2 regions of the Pedococcus ginsenosidimutans genome follow, and region 2 is predicted to be linked to the other one. Evidence: predicted binding sites of a transcription regulator. Region 2 holds the regulator's gene; the other holds the start of a gene.
What was found. Region 2 encodes Rex, which represses fermentation and respiration genes when NADH is low (regulators of the CRP and FNR family bind a similar motif). Its sites were predicted from a motif close to CTTGTGAANNNNTTCACAAG; they were not measured.
Positions count from the first base shown of each region.

Region 1 (8,108 bases), on a different contig from region 2:
TGGTGCTGGGGACCATGACCGCCCGCGTCGACGAGCTCCCAACCCCCGGCGCCGCCCACGTCGTCATGGCGTGGCAGCGTGGCGAGCAGGGCCGCAAGCACCTCAGCGGCACCGCGCTGTACACCGCCGACGGCCGCCTGCTCGCGCAGGCGGAGGCCACGTGGATCGCCGTCGACCCCACCACCGTCCGACCCGCAGGAGCCACCCGATGACCACTCCCCCGAACTCCGCCCCCACCGACGAGGGCACCCCGGAGCGCAGCACCCGCCCGCTCGCGGTCGTCACCGGGGCCAGCAGCGGCATCGGTGCCGCCACGGCCCGGCAGCTCGCCGCGGCCGGGTACGAGGTGGTCTGCGCCGCGCGCCGGTCCGACCGCATCAAGGACCTCGCCGCCGAGATCGGCGGCCGCGCGGTCACCTGCGACGTCTCGGACGCGGGCGACGTCGCCCGCCTCGCTCAGGCCGTCGGCGCACGGCTCGACGTGCTCGTCAACAACGCCGGCGGCGCCCTCGGGCTGGCCCCGGCGGCCCAGACCGACGTCGCCGACTGGCGTGGCATGTTCGAGTCCAACGTCGTCGGCACCCTGCAGGTGACCCAGGCCCTGCTGCCCGCCCTGGTCGCCTCCGGCGCAGGCACCATCGTCAACGTCGGCTCCATCGCCGGGCGCACCGTGTACGAGGGCGGTTCGGGCTACACCGCCGCCAAGCACGCGGTCGCAGTCCTCACCGAGACCCTGCGCCTCGAGCTCGTCGACCAGCCGGTGCGGATCACCGAGATCGCGCCGGGGATGGTGCGCACCGAGGAGTTCTCGCTCACCAGGTTCGGCGGCGACCAGGAGCGGGCCGACAAGGTCTACGAGGGCGTCAAGGAGCCGCTGGTCGCCGACGACGTCGCCGAGGCGGTCCTGTGGATGGTGCAGCGCCCCGCCCACGTCAACATCGACCTGCTGGTCATCAAGCCCCGCGCGCAGGCGGCGTCGCACAAGATGCACCGGGAGCCCTGAACGCCGTCGGTCGGGCTCCCAGCGCCGTTCCCGCCCGCTGACCTGCGACGACGTGGTTGGGGAATGCAACCATGAAGTTGACGGTTCAACTTTGTATGACCCAGACGCATGACGACCTGACCGAGCTCGAGGCCCAGTTCACCGAGCACCTCCAGCTCGACGCCGACGCCGCGGACCTGCTGTTCCGCGAGGCCCGTACCGCCAACACCTTCAGCGACGAGCCCGTCACGGACGAGCAGGTGCGCGCCATCTACGAGCTGGTGAAGTGGGCCCCCACCTCCATGAACAACCAGCCCCTGCGCATCGTCCTCGTGCGCTCGCCCGAGGCCCGCGCGCGCCTCGTCGAGCACATGGGCGGCAACAACAAGCCCAAGACCTCGACCGCACCCCTGGTGGCCGTCCTGGCGGCCGACGACGACTTCCACGACGAGCTGCCGAAGGTCTTCCCGGTCTTCCCCGGCGCGCGCGACATGTTCGCCGACGAGGAGATGCGTCGCAGCTCGGCCACGATGAACGCGACCCTGCAGATCGCCTACTTCATCCTCGGCGTCCGGGCCGCCGGCCTGGCTGCCGGCCCGATGACCGGGTTCGACGCCGACGCCGTCACCCGTGAGTTCTTCCCCGACGGGAAGCACCGCGCCCTGGCCGTGGTCAACATCGGCCGCCCCGGCGACGGTGCGTGGTTCGAGCGCCTGCCGCGGCTCGACTACGACGAGGTCGTCACCACCGTCTGACGAGGCCCGACCACGATCCGGACGGCTCCCTTTATCCCGTTGCGGACGGCGCGCGAGCGACTTAGCGTCGGAGTACACGGAAGGGAGGTGGTCCAGGAATTGATTTCATATTGGACGCGTGAGGTGACTGCGCGCTAGGTGCGCAACGTCGACTGCTTCGACGGCGCGGACCCGCGCAATCCCAGCAGTTCACCGCAGCCCGCGGGCCGTGCAGGTCGTCCCCTGCACATGCCGAGCCGCTCGATTCGGCGAGGCGAGGCCCGCGGGCTGTTCCGTGCCCGGACCGCCGACCAACCCGGCGGTCGCCTCGTTCGTCACCAAGGGTGAGGCGAACACCAGGAGGCACGCCATGGGAACCACGGGGCACTCGGCACGACGGCAGGTGGCAGGGCTCGCCCTCGTCGCCACGACCGGGCTGGGCCTGGCCGCCTGCGCGGGGAGCGGCGGCTCCGGCACGACGACCAGCACCTCGGGGTCGTCCTCGACCTCGACGTCATCGTCGTCGTCGACCGCACCGAGCACAGGGTCGACCACCTCGGCGAGCGGCAGCAGCACCTCCCGCACGAGCTCCACCGGCGCGTCCAGCTCGACGAGCAGCGGAGCCACCGCGGTGCACCGGTGCACCGCCGCCGCGACCACGACCAGGGCCGTCACCCAGCCCGGCAGCGGCGCGGCGGGCAGCTTCGTCGTGGAGCTCGTCACGAAGAACACCGGACGGAGCGCCTGCGTCCTCCAGGGCTACCCGGGGGTCTCCCTCACGGCCCCGGACACCGGGGCCCAGCTCGGCGCCGCGGCCTCGCGCGACCCCGGCCAGACCGCGTCCCGCGTCCAGCTCGCACCCGGCGCCTCGGCCACGGCCCTGGTCCGGGTGGCGCAGGCGGGCAACTACGGGCCTCGCTGCCACGAGACCCGGGCTGCAGGCTTCCGCGTCTACCTGCCCGGGGAGACCGCCGCCCAGTTCGCGCCCTACGCCGTGCAGGCGTGCAGCAACACCGCGACCCCCCTGCTGTCGGTGCGCCCCTTCCACGGCTGAGTGCCGCCCGGTAGGGGCAGGCGGCCCTACGGGCGGAGTGCGGCGGCCTCGGCGGCGAGCGCCTCGATGCGCGCCCAGTCACCCTGCGCCACCGCGTCCTTGGGGGTGAGCCAGGAGCCGCCCACGCAGCCGACGTTGGGCAGGGCGAGCCAGTCGGCCGCCGTCTCCCGTGTGATCCCACCGGTCGGGCAGAAGCGCAGCTGCGGGCACGGCCCGGAGACCGCCGACAGGTAGGGGCGGCCGCCGCTGGCCTCTGCGGGGAAGAACTTCATCGCCTCGAGGCCGGCCTCGGCCAGGGTCAGCATCTCGGTGAGGGTGCCGGCGCCCGCGAGCAGCGGCAGACCCGAGGCCAGCGCCGCCTCGAGCAGCCGTGGCGGCGAGCCTGGCGTGACGATGAACTGCGCACCGGCGTCCTGCACCTGGCGCACCTGCTCGGGCGTGACCACGGTGCCTGCACCCACGACCATGCCCTCGACCTCGGACGCCACGGCCTCGATGGCGCCGAGACCCGCGGCGCTGCGCAGGGTCAGCTCGATGACCGGTATGCCGCCGCGCAGCAGGGCCCGCGCCAGCGGCACCGCCTGCTCGACGCTGTCGACGACCACCACCGGGATGACCGGGGCGAGGTCGAGGATGTCTGCCTCGCGCGAGATCACGGGCTTGGCGACGGGAGCGGTCGTGGGGGTCATCGGGTCTCCTCGGCGGTGACGGCGGCGGTGGTGTGGTCGTACTGGCGGCCCAGGCTGGCGAAGACGTGGGCGCCCTCGTCGGCGCGGCCCACGGCGGCGCGCATCGGCGCGAACAGCTCACGCCCGGTACCGATCCCCTCCTCGCTCACGCGCTGGGCGGGCAGTCGGGACGCGAACTCGGTCTCGTCGACGAGGACGTCGAGCCGGCCCGACCGGGCGTCGACGCGGATGACGTCGCCGTCCTGGATCTTGGAGATGGGGCCGGCGTGGACCGACTCCGGGGTCACGTGGATCGCAGCCGGGATGGCCCCGGACGCCCCACTCATGCGGCCGTCGGTGACCAGCGCGACGGCGTGGCCGCGCTTCTGCAGGACGCCGAGGGAGGGGGTGAGCGCGTGCAGCTCGGGCATGCCGTTGGCGCTCGGGCCCTGCTCGCGGATCACGACGACGACGTCGCGGTCGAGCTCGCGGCGGGAGAACGCCTGGAGGAACCCGACCTGGTCGGTGAAGACCCGGGCGGGCGCCTCGACGACCTTGTGCTCGTCCGCGACCGCGGAGACCTTGATGACGGCGTGGCCGAGGGTGCCGCGCAGCACCCGCAGCCCACCGTCGGCGGCGAACGGGTCGGTGGCCGGGCGCAGCACCGTGGGGTCGAGCGACTCGGCCGGGGCGTCCACGAACTCGAGCTGCCCGTCCACGAGCTCCGGCCGCTGGGTGTAGCGGCGCAGGCCCGGACCGGCGAGGGTGAGCACGTCCTCGTGCAGCATCCCGGCGTCGAGCAGGGTGCGCACGAGGAAGGCCGTCCCACCGGCCCGGTGGAAGTGGTTCACGTCGGCGGTGCCGTTGGGGTAGATCCGGGCGACGGAGGGGATCGCCGCCGACAGGTCGTCGAAGTCCTCCCACGTCAGGTCCACACCGGCGGCCGCCGCCATGGAGATCAGGTGCATGGTGTGGTTCGTCGAGCCACCCGTGGCGAGCAGGGCGACGACACCGTTGACGACCGCCTTCTCGTCGACGACCTGGCCGATGCCGTACGGCTGCTCGGACGCTGCGATCTCCGCGACGCGGCGGGTGGTCGCGGCGGTCAGCGCGTCGCGCACCGGGTCGTCGGGGTGGACGAACGCGGCGCCGGGCAGGTGCAGGCCCATGACGTCCATGAGCATCTGGTTGGAGTTGGCGGTGCCGTAGAAGGTGCACGTGCCGGGCGAGTGGTAGGACGCGACCTCACTGGCGAGCAGCTCGTCGCGGCCGACCTCGCCGGCTGCGTACGCCTTGCGCGTCTCGGACTTCTCGGAGTTAGAGCGACCGCTGGCCATCGGGCCGGCGGGCACGAGCGCGGTCGGCAGGTGGCCGAACGACAACGCCCCGGCGACGAGGCCGGGGACGATCTTGTCGCAGACACCGAGCATGAGGACCCCGTCGAACACGTCGTGCGACAGGGCGATCGCCGTCGACATCGCGATGACGTCGCGGCTGAAGAGGCTGAGCTCCATACCCGCCCGCCCCTGGGTGATCCCGTCGCACATCGCGGGCACCCCGCCCGCGACCCGCGCGACGGCGCCGACCTCGCGCGCCGTCTGCTTCATCGCCTGCGGGTAGTGCTCGAACGGCGCGTGCGCCGAGAGCATGTCGTTGTAGGAGGTGACGATCCCGAGGCTGACGCCCGTGTCGGCAGCCATGGTGGTGCGGTCGCTGCCCCCGCACGCGGCCACGGCGTGGGCGAGGTTGGAGCAGCCGAGGTCGGTGCGCGCGGGGCGCAGGCTGAGCTCGGAGGCGGCGCGCGACAGTCGCTGGAGGTATGCCGTGCGGCTGGCTCGGCTGCGCTCGGTCAGGCGAGCGGTGACCTCGGCGACGACGGGGTGCAGGGCGGGGGCCATGGGGCTCCTGGGGTTCGGCGGTCAGGTGTCGGACCGCGCGAACGACGTCCTTGGCGTGCGCGTGTGATCTCCTTCACAAGTGTGGCGGCGGCCAGCCCCCGTCCACCACGGCGTTCCGGTATGCGGACGCCACGGCTCAGGCGCGGCTCAGGTGCCGCTCGGGTGCCGCTCGGGTGCCGCTCGAGGCCACCTCAGGGCTGGCGGCGCGACAGGCTCCAGCTGTCGGCGTCGTCCAGCGTCCCCTCGCCGGTCCGGGTGAACACGAGCCGGTCGTGCAGGCGGTTGCGCCGCCCACCCCAGAACTCCACCTCGTCGCAGAGCACGCGCCACCCGCCCCAGAACTCGGGGACGGGCACGTCGTCGGGGTTGCCGTGGTCGGGGTACTGCGCGGCGTACCGGTCGTAGGCGGCCTCGAGCTCGTCCCTGCCCGCCACCGGCTGGGACTGCTGCGACGCCCAGGCGGAGATGCGGGAGGCCCACGGCCGCGAGAAGAAGTAGCCCTGCACCTCCTCGCGGGTCAGCGCCTGTGCCTGCCCGCGGAAGCGGATCGCACGGAACATCGACGGCCAGGTCAGGGCTGCGGCGATCCCGCCCGTGGCGCCGATCTCCTGCCCCTTGGCGGAGACGGTCGCGGTGACGAACCCCGGCCCGCGGTCGTCGAAGAAGCGCATGAGGACGGTGCGCACGTTGGGCATCCCGGCTGCGTCGACGGTGGCCACGGAGATCGCCGTCGGCTCCGGCACGTCGCCCTGCGCCTCGGACCGAGCGATGGCCTCCTCCACCCACAACCGCGCCTGCTGCCACGGGGTCGGGGCGACCTGCGCCTCGGAGAGCCCCTCGCCGGTGTAGTCCACGCGCCGCGCAGTTGTCATGCCCCGAGATTAGGGTGAGGGAAAGACAGCAGCGACAGGAGTCTCGATGCCAGGCACAGGCAAGGCCGTCGGCAAGGTCGTCCGCTGGGGCGTCAAGTACGGCCCCCACGCCATCGTGCTCGCCCAGCAGGCCAAGGAGCCCGCGATGGCCGCGGCGCAGAAGGCGCTTGACCGGCAGAAGGCCAAGCGGCGGGCCATCGAGCACGCCAGCACGGTCCGCGAGGGGTCGGTGCTGAAGACGTTCGACCCGCGCGCGTCCCACGGCGAGGCCGTCTGGGTGGTGTTCGCGGGCGACGACCCGATCGCGGCGCACCCGCCCACACCGACGCCGATCCCCGAGCTCATCGCCAACAGCGACCTGTCGACCAGGGTCCGTCCCGCCGACCTGCCCACCCCGGCCGAGCGCCTCAAGCAGATCCCGCGGCGACGCGGCGTGCACTGAGGTGTCCGTCCTCGACCCGGTGACCAACGGCGCCCGGCGCCAGCTCGCCCACGCCCTGCGCTCCAAGGTGGCCGGCGACGACGCCCGCACCAAGGCCGAGCGCATCTGGGGGGCCGAGGGGCCGCGGTGGTTCACACCGGCCGACCCGATCTGGCGCGTGCACGCCGACGCCTCGATGTTCCCCGCCGGCATCCGCGCCCTGCTCCTGCAGTCCCTGCACCCGCTGGCGATGGCCGGGGTCGCGGGCCACTCCGGCTACAAGGGCGACGCCTGGGGCCGGCTGCAGCGCACCAGCGAGTTCCTGGCCACGACGACGTTCGGCACGGTCGAGGACGCCGAGGCCCTGATCGCTCGCATCCGCGGTATCCACGAACGCGTGCGTGGCAAGGCCCCCGACGGGCGTCCCTACGCGGCCAGCGACCCGCACCTGCTCAAGTGGGTGCACGTCACCGAGGCCGACAGCTTCCTCACGGCCTACCAGCGCTACGCCGTGACGCCCCTGACCGATGCCGAGGCCGACCAGTACGTCGACCAGAGCTGCGTCGTCGCCGAGGCCCTCGGCGTGGTCGACCCACCGCGCACGGTCGCGGCGCTCCGGCAGGTCATCGAGGACTACCGCCCCGAGCTCGAGTCCACGCCCGCGGCGCGGGAGGCCGCACGGTTCCTGCTCGTGCACCCGCCGCTGCCGCTGGCGGCGCGGGCCGGGTACTCCGCGCTGGCGGCAGGCGCCGTGTCGCTCCTCCCGTGGTGGGCACGGCGACCGCTGCGGCTGCCGTGGCTGCCCGTGACCGAGCGCGTGCTGGGCCGGCCGCTCGGCGGGGTCGCGACCGCGACCGTCCGGTGGGCCATGCACGACCCCGACGACGTGCGTCGCCGGGCCCTGGAGCAGCGCGGCGCCGCGAGCTGACGGCCCGGCGGCCGGTAGCCACCGGCGGACGACCACCTCGGAGCGGGTGCCCCGCATGGCGTGCTGGGAACACCACCGCCGCGCGTGAGCTGGTCGTTCGGCGGCGCCCGGTGGGCGCGGCACTCGCTGCGTCGGGGTGGCTGGCTACGGCGTGGGGTGGCGGACGTCGTACCGCAGGAAGCCCGGCTGCAGTCTCGACAGGACGACGATGGCGCCGACGCACGCGAGCCCGCCGATGACGGCGGTCCACGCCTCCCCCACCCCGGTCGAGAGGAACCCACCGGCGAGCTCGCCGAGCCGCGGGCCACCCGCGACCACGACGATGAACACTCCCTGGAGCCGGCCGCGCAGGTGGTCCGGGGTCGCCGACTGCAGGATCGTGGTCCGGAACACCGCACTCACCGAGTCGGACCCGCCGGCGACCGCCATGGCCACGAGACCCAGCCACAGCGCCGTACCCCGGCTCACCACACCACCGGCGGCGAGCATCGCGGCGCCGAACCCGGCGATCGAGAATCCCCAGCCGACGACGGCGACCATGATGGCCAGGC
Region 1 covers NZ_BAABLO010000011.1:671,984-680,091, forward strand. Annotated here, with positions in the region: gene ABEA42_RS14100 (hypothetical protein) at 1-212, shown strand, start outside; gene ABEA42_RS14105 (SDR family NAD(P)-dependent oxidoreductase) at 209-1,003, shown strand; gene ABEA42_RS14110 (malonic semialdehyde reductase) at 1,099-1,737, shown strand; gene ABEA42_RS14115 (hypothetical protein) at 1,927-2,439, opposite strand; gene ABEA42_RS14120 (DUF4232 domain-containing protein) at 2,348-2,770, shown strand; gene eda (bifunctional 4-hydroxy-2-oxoglutarate aldolase/2-dehydro-3-deoxy-phosphogluconate aldolase) at 2,797-3,459, opposite strand; gene edd (phosphogluconate dehydratase) at 3,456-5,336, opposite strand; gene pdxH (pyridoxamine 5'-phosphate oxidase) at 5,528-6,208, opposite strand; gene ABEA42_RS14140 (hypothetical protein) at 6,255-6,650, shown strand; gene ABEA42_RS14145 (oxygenase MpaB family protein) at 6,652-7,557, shown strand; gene ABEA42_RS14150 (MFS transporter) at 7,702-8,108, opposite strand, start outside.
Region 1: a site for Rex is predicted at 5,397-5,416, ahead of edd (phosphogluconate dehydratase). Genes of this name have one in related genera too.

Region 2 (8,108 bases):
ATGGTGTCGTCCGCCGCGGCCGACAACCGCGCGGAGGCCCGCACCGACGCCCCGGTCGCGAACCCGCTCGACGACTCGAGCACCCAGCCGGCAGCTGCCGCGACCAGCAAGCACCGCCCGCGCCCGCGGCCGGCAGCCAAGGTGGTCCCCAGCCGGAAGGCCGTGGCCAGGTCCGGCGCCCGGACGACCCGACCGGCGAAGGCGGGAGCAGCCAGCAGTGCGGCCCGGCCGGCCCGTGCCCTCAAGGCGGTGCCGGACGATGCTCCCGTGCTCGCCGCCGTACCGGCCCCGGAGGCCACCACCCGCAGCGTCGCCCCGGGCGTGGAGGAGCTCCTGTCGGCCGGCATCGCAGCGGTCCGTGCCGCGGCACAGGCTGCCGGTATCTCCGCCGAGGACGCCGAGCGCCACCTCGCCTCCATGCTGTCCTTCCTGCGGCGCCGACTCACCGGCGACTACTCGGTCGACGAGTTCGGCTTCGACGAGGACTTCACCCGGCACTTCTACCTGCCGGTGCTGCGCCCGCTCTACCGCTCGTGGTTCCGGGTCGAGGTGCGGGGGATCGAGAACATCCCCGCGACCGGTGGCGGGCTCGTCGTGGCCAACCACTCCGGCACGATCGCCATGGACTCGCTGATGACCCAGGTCGCCGTGCACGACGAGCACCCTGCCCACCGCCACCTGCGCATGCTGGGTGCCGACCTGGTGTTCCAGACGCCCGTCGTCGGCCAGATCGCGCGCAAGTCCGGGTCGACCCTGGCGGCCAACCCGGACGCCGAGCGGCTGTTGTCCAACGGCGAGCTCTGCGGGGTGTGGCCCGAGGGCTTCAAGGGAGTCGGCAAGCCGTTCAGCGAGCGCTACAAGCTCCAGCGGTTCGGCCGTGGAGGCTTCGTCTCGGCGGCGCTGCGTACGGGTGCCCCGATCATCCCGTGCTCGATCGTGGGGGCCGAGGAGATCTACCCGATCATCGGCAACATGAAGACCGTGGCGCGGCTCATGGGTGCCCCCTACGCGCCGATCACCCCCACCTGGCCGCTGCTGGGCCCGCTGGGGCTCGTCCCGCTGCCGAGCAAGTGGATCATCGAGTTCGGCTCACCCGTCGAGACGGCCGACCTCGGACCTGCCGCCGCCGACGACCCCATGCTCGTGTTCGACCTCACCGACCAGGTCCGCGAAACCATCCAGCAGACGCTCTACTCACTGCTCATGCAGCGCCGCTCCGTCTTCTTCTGACCCCTGCTGCTCCTGATCAGCAGCGCCACCCGCGCCTGACCGGGCGCACCTCGGGGGTCGGGCGTGGACGGCGTCAGGGTACGGAGAGCGTCACGCCCGGGAGTGTCACCGGTCCCAGCGTGGTGCCCGGCACCGTGGCCGTCACGCCGCCCGTCCCCACGGTGGCCGACGGCAGCGGCACCGAAAGGGTGGCCGAGGGCAGGGGCAGCGTCGCGCTCAGGGTCGGCAGGTTGACGGTGGCCCCTCCGGTGGACAGGGTCGCCCCGCTGCCCCCGCCGCCGACGACGACGCCGCCGGTCCCGCCCGAGACGCTGGGGGCGGGCGGCAGGCCACCGGCCCCACTGGTCACGGGTGCGCCGGGCACGGTCACCGTCACCCCGGTCCGGGTGGGGGCGGCGGTCGAGGTGGCGGACGCGGGGCGGCCGGCGGTGAGCGAGCTGGGCAGCGAGGACGGTCCGAGTCCTGAGCTCAGGGCCGTCGCGCACCCGCCTCCGCACGCGGCGATGCGTCGGGCGGTCGCAACCTCGCTCTGGCGCAGCAACGACTCGAGCCTGCGCAGCGCGGGCAGCGACGCCGCGGGGACCTCGGTGCGCAGCGCGTCGACCTGGGGCAGTGCGCGGGCGGTGAAGTCGCGCATCTCGAGCAGTGCCTGGGGGTTCTGCGTCTCGGACCAGGCCCGGTCCAGCGACCGCTGGCCACCGATGACCGACCCGGTGGCGGCGTCGAGCGCGGTGTCGATGTCCTGGGAGTCGGGCGAGGGGCGGTCGGCGAGGTCGCGGGCGTCGGAGATGTGCTCCTGGGCCTGGTCGAGCTGGGTGCGGCCACGGTCGAGGTCGCTGTCCGCCAGGCGCACGGCCACGCCGTCGAGCCAGCCCTTCACCGGGTACAGCGTGTCGCCGGGCACGGCGCCGCGGGACACCAGGCCCACGACCCCGCCGACGAGGAGTGCGGAGGCGGTCGCGCCGGCGAGCATGCGCGGCAGGCCGCGGCCCACGACGAGTACGGCCGGGGCCGGTCCCGCGGCCGACCGGGCGGCGTTGCCCGTGCGCCGCGCCCGCGTCGACGCGGCAGGCAGGTTGGCGGCCTCGGCGGTCAGGCGCTCGCGCAGGGTGGCGACGAACGCCGGGTCCGGGCCGGGGCCCAGCGACGAGCCCACGGTGGCGAGCCGGCGGCTGGTCTCGAGCAGGCGGTCGAGCTCGTCGTCGGTGATGCGCTCCCCTTCCAGGGCGCGCTGGAACCGATCGGCCGAGCGGTTGATCAGTGGCATGCCGACACCTCCCTCCCCAGCTCGGTCACGGTCTGTCGCGCTGAGAACGACCCGGGTGCGCAGAAGTTACGCGCCGCGCCGTAGCGAAATGTCGTGGGCCCGAGAGGCCTAGAGGTCGACATCGGCCAGCTCCCGGTGGAGGGCACGGACGGCGCGCAGCTGGAGCTGCTTGACCGCACCCTCGGACTTGCCGAGGACCTTGGCGGTCTCGGCCAGCGTCAGGCCCTGCAGGAACCTCAGGACCACGCACTCGGCCTGCTCGGGCTTGAGGTTCTTCACCGCCGTGAGGAGCCGCTCGTCACGCAGCCGCTCGAGGACCTCGTTGTCCGGTGCGGCCTCCACCCGGGGGTCGGCGTCGAGCATGTCGGCCGTGGTCACCTCCATGCGGAAGCGGGCCGACTTGGCGTTGTCGGTGATCAGGTTGCGCGCGATGGTGATGAACCAGGCGGCGATGTCGCGGCCCTGCCAGGAGAAGGAGTCCATGCGCCGCAGGGCCCGCAGGAACGTCTCGGAGGTGATGTCCTCCGCGAGCTGCTGGCCGCCCACGCGCACGTAGACGTAGCGGTAGACCACGTCGACGTAGCGTTCGTAGAGCATGCCGAACGCCTCGGAGTCCCCGCGCTGGGCCAGCTCGACCAGCGCCGAGATGCGCACGAAGTCCTGGGGCGCCTCGCCGGGGCCGAAGCCGGCCCGCGCGGCCCGTCCGCCGTCGGTGTCGCCCGGCCCGTGGCCACCCTGCCCTCCGGAGCCACGGCCCGAGCCGTCGAGGGTGCCGGCGTCGCCGGCGAGGCTGAGCGCGAGCCGCAGCGACTCCAGGAACTGGGCGGTGGCGGCAGCCATGCCGTGGTCCGCGAGCCCGGTGGCGGTCGCGGGCGCCACCGCAGGTGCCATCGCCGGCACCATCGAAGGCCACGGGGAGGGCCGCACGAGGGCGCGACCGAGCCCCGCGAACGGCTTCGCGGCACGACGGCGTGGGCGCATCCTGATGGGGGACCTCCTGGCCGCACAGTTTCGCCGATATCGAGTCGTTTGTCAGGAGACCCGCGTCACACCGCGGACGCCGCGGCCTACGCTGGACGGGTGGCCGAGCACGTACCGAACCCGCACCCCGCCGACGCGGTGCCCCGCGTCCGCATGCTGGGGCGGCCGGGCTGCCACCTGTGCGACGACGCGCGCGCGGTGATCGCCCGGGTCGCGGCCGACCTCGGCGTGCAGTGGGAGGAGCAGTCCGTCCTCGACGACCCGGCGCTGCTGGAGCAGTACGGCGAGCAGATCCCCGTCACCTTCGTCGACGGCCGGCAGCACGACTACTGGCGGGTCGACGAGGCCCGGCTCCGGGCCGCCCTGCAGGCCTGAGCGCCCGCTGGACACGGCGCGCCCCGGCCGCCCGTAGGGTCCGGCGCAGCGCGCGTGGTGACCTGGCTCACAGGCGTTGTCATCACCTGTCGGGACGGGCTTGTGACTTTGTGCATCCGTTCACAAAAGCGTAATCTGCCGTGGGCAGCCCGTATCAGCCAGGTGCGGACCCTGTGGGTCGAGAAGGAGCCGGAGAAGACGTTGTCTGCCGAACCGAGCGCTCGTCGGGGCATCCCCGACGCCACGGTGGCCCGGCTACCGGAGTACCTGCGCGCCCTCACCGGGCTCGCCGAGCGGGGGATCACCTCCGTCTCCTCCGAGGAGCTCGCCACCGCCGCCGGGGTACGCAGCGCGAAGCTCCGCAAGGACCTCTCCCACCTCGGGTCGTACGGCGTGCGCGGCGTGGGCTACGAGGTGGACCACCTCGCCTACCAGATCTCGCGCGAGCTCGGCCTGACCCAGGACTGGCCCGTGGCCATCGTCGGCATGGGAAACCTCGGCCACGCGCTCGCGGCCTACAGCGGCTTCGCCACGCGTGGCTTCCGCGTCGTCGCCCTGCTCGACCAGGACCCGGCCCTGCACGGCCAGGAGATCGCCGGCATCGCCGTGCAGCCGATGGACGCGCTGGACTCGCTCGTCAACGACGAGGGCCTTGCCATCGGTGTCATCGCGACTCCCGCCGCCTCCGCCCAGGGCGTCTGCGACCAGCTCGTCAAGGCCGGCGTCCGCTCGATCCTCAACTTCGCCCCCTGCGTGCTCGTCGTCCCCGAGGGCGTGGACGTGCGCAAGGTCGACCTGTCCACCGAGCTGCAGATCCTCGCCTTCCACGAGCAGCGCAAGGCGCTCGCCGCCCAGGGCGCGCTCGACGTCGCGGCGGTGGTGTCCCGGTGAGCCTCGTCGTCCTGGGGTTGTCGCACCACACGGCACCGCTGTCCCTGCTCGAGTCGATGTCCCTCGACGCCGCCGGTCGCGGCCGCCTCGCCGCCGGCCTGTTCGCGCGCGACAACCTCTCCGAGGTCACCGTCGTGTCCACGTGCAACCGCACCGAGGTGTACGCCGAGTCGCTCACCTTCCACGGAGCCGTCACCGACATCACCGACGCCCTCACCGAGGTCACCGGCGTGGCCCGCGACGAGCTGCGCGAGCACCTCTACGTCCACTACGAGGACCGCGCGATCGCGCACGCCTTCACTGTCGCCTGCGGGCTCGACTCGATGGCGGTGGGCGAGGCGCAGATCCTCGGCCAGATGCGCACCTCGCTGCGTGAGGCGCAGCGGGCAGGCCACGCAGGTCCGTCGCTCAACACCCTCTTCCAGCAGGCCCTGCGGGTGGGCAAGCGTGCCCACACCGAGACCGGCATCGACGCCGTGAGCGTCTCGCTCGTCGAGGCGGGTCTGGCCCGGGCCGAGCGCGACCTCGGCCCGCTGTCGGGGCTCGACGTCCTCGTCGTGGGTGCCGGTGGCATGAGCTCCCTGGCGGCCACCACGGTGGCGCGACGCGGGGTCCGTTCCCTGACCATCGTCAACCGCACCCTGTCCAAGGCGACCCGCCTGGCCGAGCGCACGGGCGGCCGGTCCCGGCCGCTCGACGAGCTCGGCCCCGCGCTCGCCGACGCCGACGTGGTGATCTCCTGCACCGGCTCGACCGGTGTCGTGGTCAGCCTCGCCTGCGCCGCCGACGCGCAGGTCGCCCGCGGTGGCCGTCCGCAGGCCTACGTCGACCTGGCGCTGCCGCACGACGTGGCCCCGGAGGTCGACTCGCTCAACGGCGTCAGCCTCGCCGGGCTGGCCTCCCTCGGCGAGGACCTGGCCGGCAGCCAGACCTCCAGCGAGGTCCAGCAGGTCGCCGACCTCGTCATCGGCGAGGTGGCCGCCTACCTCACCTCCCGTGCCGCCGAGACGGTTGCGCCGACCGTTGCCGCGCTGCGCTCCCACGCCGCCGACGTGGTCGCCGGTGAGCTGAGCCGCCTCGACCAGCGCCTCCCCGACCTCGACGACACCTCGCGGGCCGAGGTGCAGCTCGCGGTGCACCGGATCGTCGAGAAGCTCCTGCACACCCCGACGGTCCGCGTGAAGGAGCTCGCCGTCGGCGGCCAGGGCGACGGCTACGCCCAGGCCCTGCGCGAGCTCTTCGACCTCGGCCCCGGCGAGGCGGCCACCGCCTCGGTCCCGCCGCCCCGGTCGGGAGGTATGCCGTGAGCGACACCTCCGTGCGCGCCGCCGCACCCCTGACCCTGCGCCTCGGCACCCGGCGCAGCGCCCTGGCCACCACCCAGTCCAGCTGGGTCGCGGACCGGCTCCGCGCGCTGGGCCACACCGTCGACCTGGTCACCATCGTCACCGAGGGCGACACCTCCACCGAGTCGCTCGCGAGCCTCGGCGGCACCGGTGTGTTCGCAGCTGCGCTGCGGCGGGCCCTCCTCGAGGGTGAGGTCGACTTCGCCGTCCACTCCCTCAAGGACCTGCCCACCGCGCCGGAGCCCGGTCTCACCGTCGTCGCGGTGCCGGGCCGGGAGGATCCCCGCGACGTCCTCGTCGCCTCCGGCGGTCGCACGCTCGGCGAGCTGGGGGAGGGTGCCGTCGTCGGCACCGGCTCTCCGCGCCGCGTCGCGCAGCTCGCGGCCCTCGGCCTGGGGCTGGGCTTCAAGGACATCCGTGGCAACGTCGACACCAGGATCTCGATGGTCCGCGACGGTGCGCTCGACGCCGTGGTCCTCGCCCGGGCCGGGCTCGCACGGCTCGGCCGCCTCGACGAGGTCACCGAGGCCCTCGACCCGCTGCAGGTGCTCCCCGCCCCGGGGCAGGGAGCGCTCGCCGTCGAGTGCCGCACCGACGACGCCTCGACCCGGGCGGCGCTGGCAGTCCTCGACGACGCCGACACGAGGGCCTGCGTGACCGCCGAGCGCGCGGTGCTCGCCGCCCTCGAGGCCGGCTGCTCCGCCCCCGTCGGCGCGCTCGCCGAGGTCGTCGAGGGCGAGGACGGCCTCGAGCTGTCGCTGCGCGCGTTCGTCGGCAGCGTCGACGGCGCCGTCGACCTGCGCCGGTCGCTCGTGGGTCCGGTCGGCGACGCCGAGTCGCTCGGCCACCGCCTGGCGGCCGTGCTCCTCGAGGACGGCACCGACCTGCTCCGCGGCCCTGAGGAACGCCCGCCGGCCGCACCGGGGCCCTCGGCCGTGACCGCCCTGCGCGACCACACCGCCGACAGCTGGCCCCCCGACCCAGCCGGGGCGAACGGACCACATCCGCTCGCCGCCCCCGACCGCCGCCCAGAACACGACAGCACGGAGCGTGCCACGTGAGCCCCACGCGCTCGACCCAGCCCACCAAGCCCACCACCCGTCTGCCCGGTCGGGTCGCCTTCGTCGGCGCCGGCCCCGGCGACGCCGGTCTCATGACCGTGCGCTCGCTGGAGCTCCTCGCGAAGGCCGACGCGGTCGTCATCGACCAGGTCGCCCGCGAGTCCGTCGTCGAGCGCTACTGCCGCGCCGACGTCGAGGTCGTCGACGCCGGCCACGGCGACCACGGCCAGCCGCTGACCCACGCGATGCGCGCCAAGCTGGTCGTCAAGGCGGCCAAGGCCGCCCACGGCGGCCTCGTCGTACGCCTCATGGACGGCGACCCGGCGACCTTCAACGGTCTGGCCGAGGAGGCCCTCGCCTGCCAGAAGGCCGGCATCGGCTTCGACATCGTCCCCGGCGTCAGCGCGGTCACCGCGGTCCCCGCCTACGCGGGCATCCCGCTGACCTCGAGCAGCTCGCCGGCGGTGCACGTCATCTCCGCCAACGACCGGTCCGTCGACTGGTCCGCCTCGGCGACCGAGTCGGTCACCGTCGTGCTGCTCGGCGCCCCGGACGACCTGGCCGGCGCACTGGCCAAGCTGCTCGCGGCCGGCCGCCCGGAGTCGAGCCCGGTCGCCCTGACCGAGCGCGGCACGACGATCCGCCAGTCCACCCGGGTCACCACCCTCGGTGAGGTCGCCAAGGTCATGAAGACCGTGGAGTTCCCGGCCCTCGCGGTCGTCGGCACCACGGTGGCCCTGCGCGAGCAGCTGTCGTGGTTCGAGACCAAGCCGCTGTTCGGGTGGAACGTCCTCGTCCCGCGGACCAAGGAGCAGTCGGGCTCGACGATCTCGCGCCTGGAGTCCTACGGCGCGACCGCCGAGGTCGTGCCGACGATCAGCGTCGAGCCGCCGCGCACGCCCCAGCAGATGGAGCGCGCGGTCAAGGGCCTGGTCACCGGTCGGTACGAGTGGATCG
Region 2 covers NZ_BAABLO010000001.1:217,756-225,863, reverse strand. Annotated here, with positions in the region: gene ABEA42_RS01160 (hypothetical protein) at 1-245, opposite strand, end outside; gene ABEA42_RS01155 (lysophospholipid acyltransferase family protein) at 268-1,230, shown strand; gene ABEA42_RS01150 (hypothetical protein) at 1,304-2,497, opposite strand; gene ABEA42_RS01145 (sigma-70 family RNA polymerase sigma factor) at 2,606-3,388, opposite strand; gene ABEA42_RS01140 (glutaredoxin family protein) at 3,632-3,853, shown strand; gene ABEA42_RS01135 (redox-sensing transcriptional repressor Rex) at 4,055-4,744, shown strand; gene ABEA42_RS01130 (glutamyl-tRNA reductase) at 4,741-6,051, shown strand; gene hemC (hydroxymethylbilane synthase) at 6,048-7,151, shown strand; gene ABEA42_RS01120 (bifunctional uroporphyrinogen-III C-methyltransferase/uroporphyrinogen-III synthase) at 7,148-8,108, shown strand, end outside.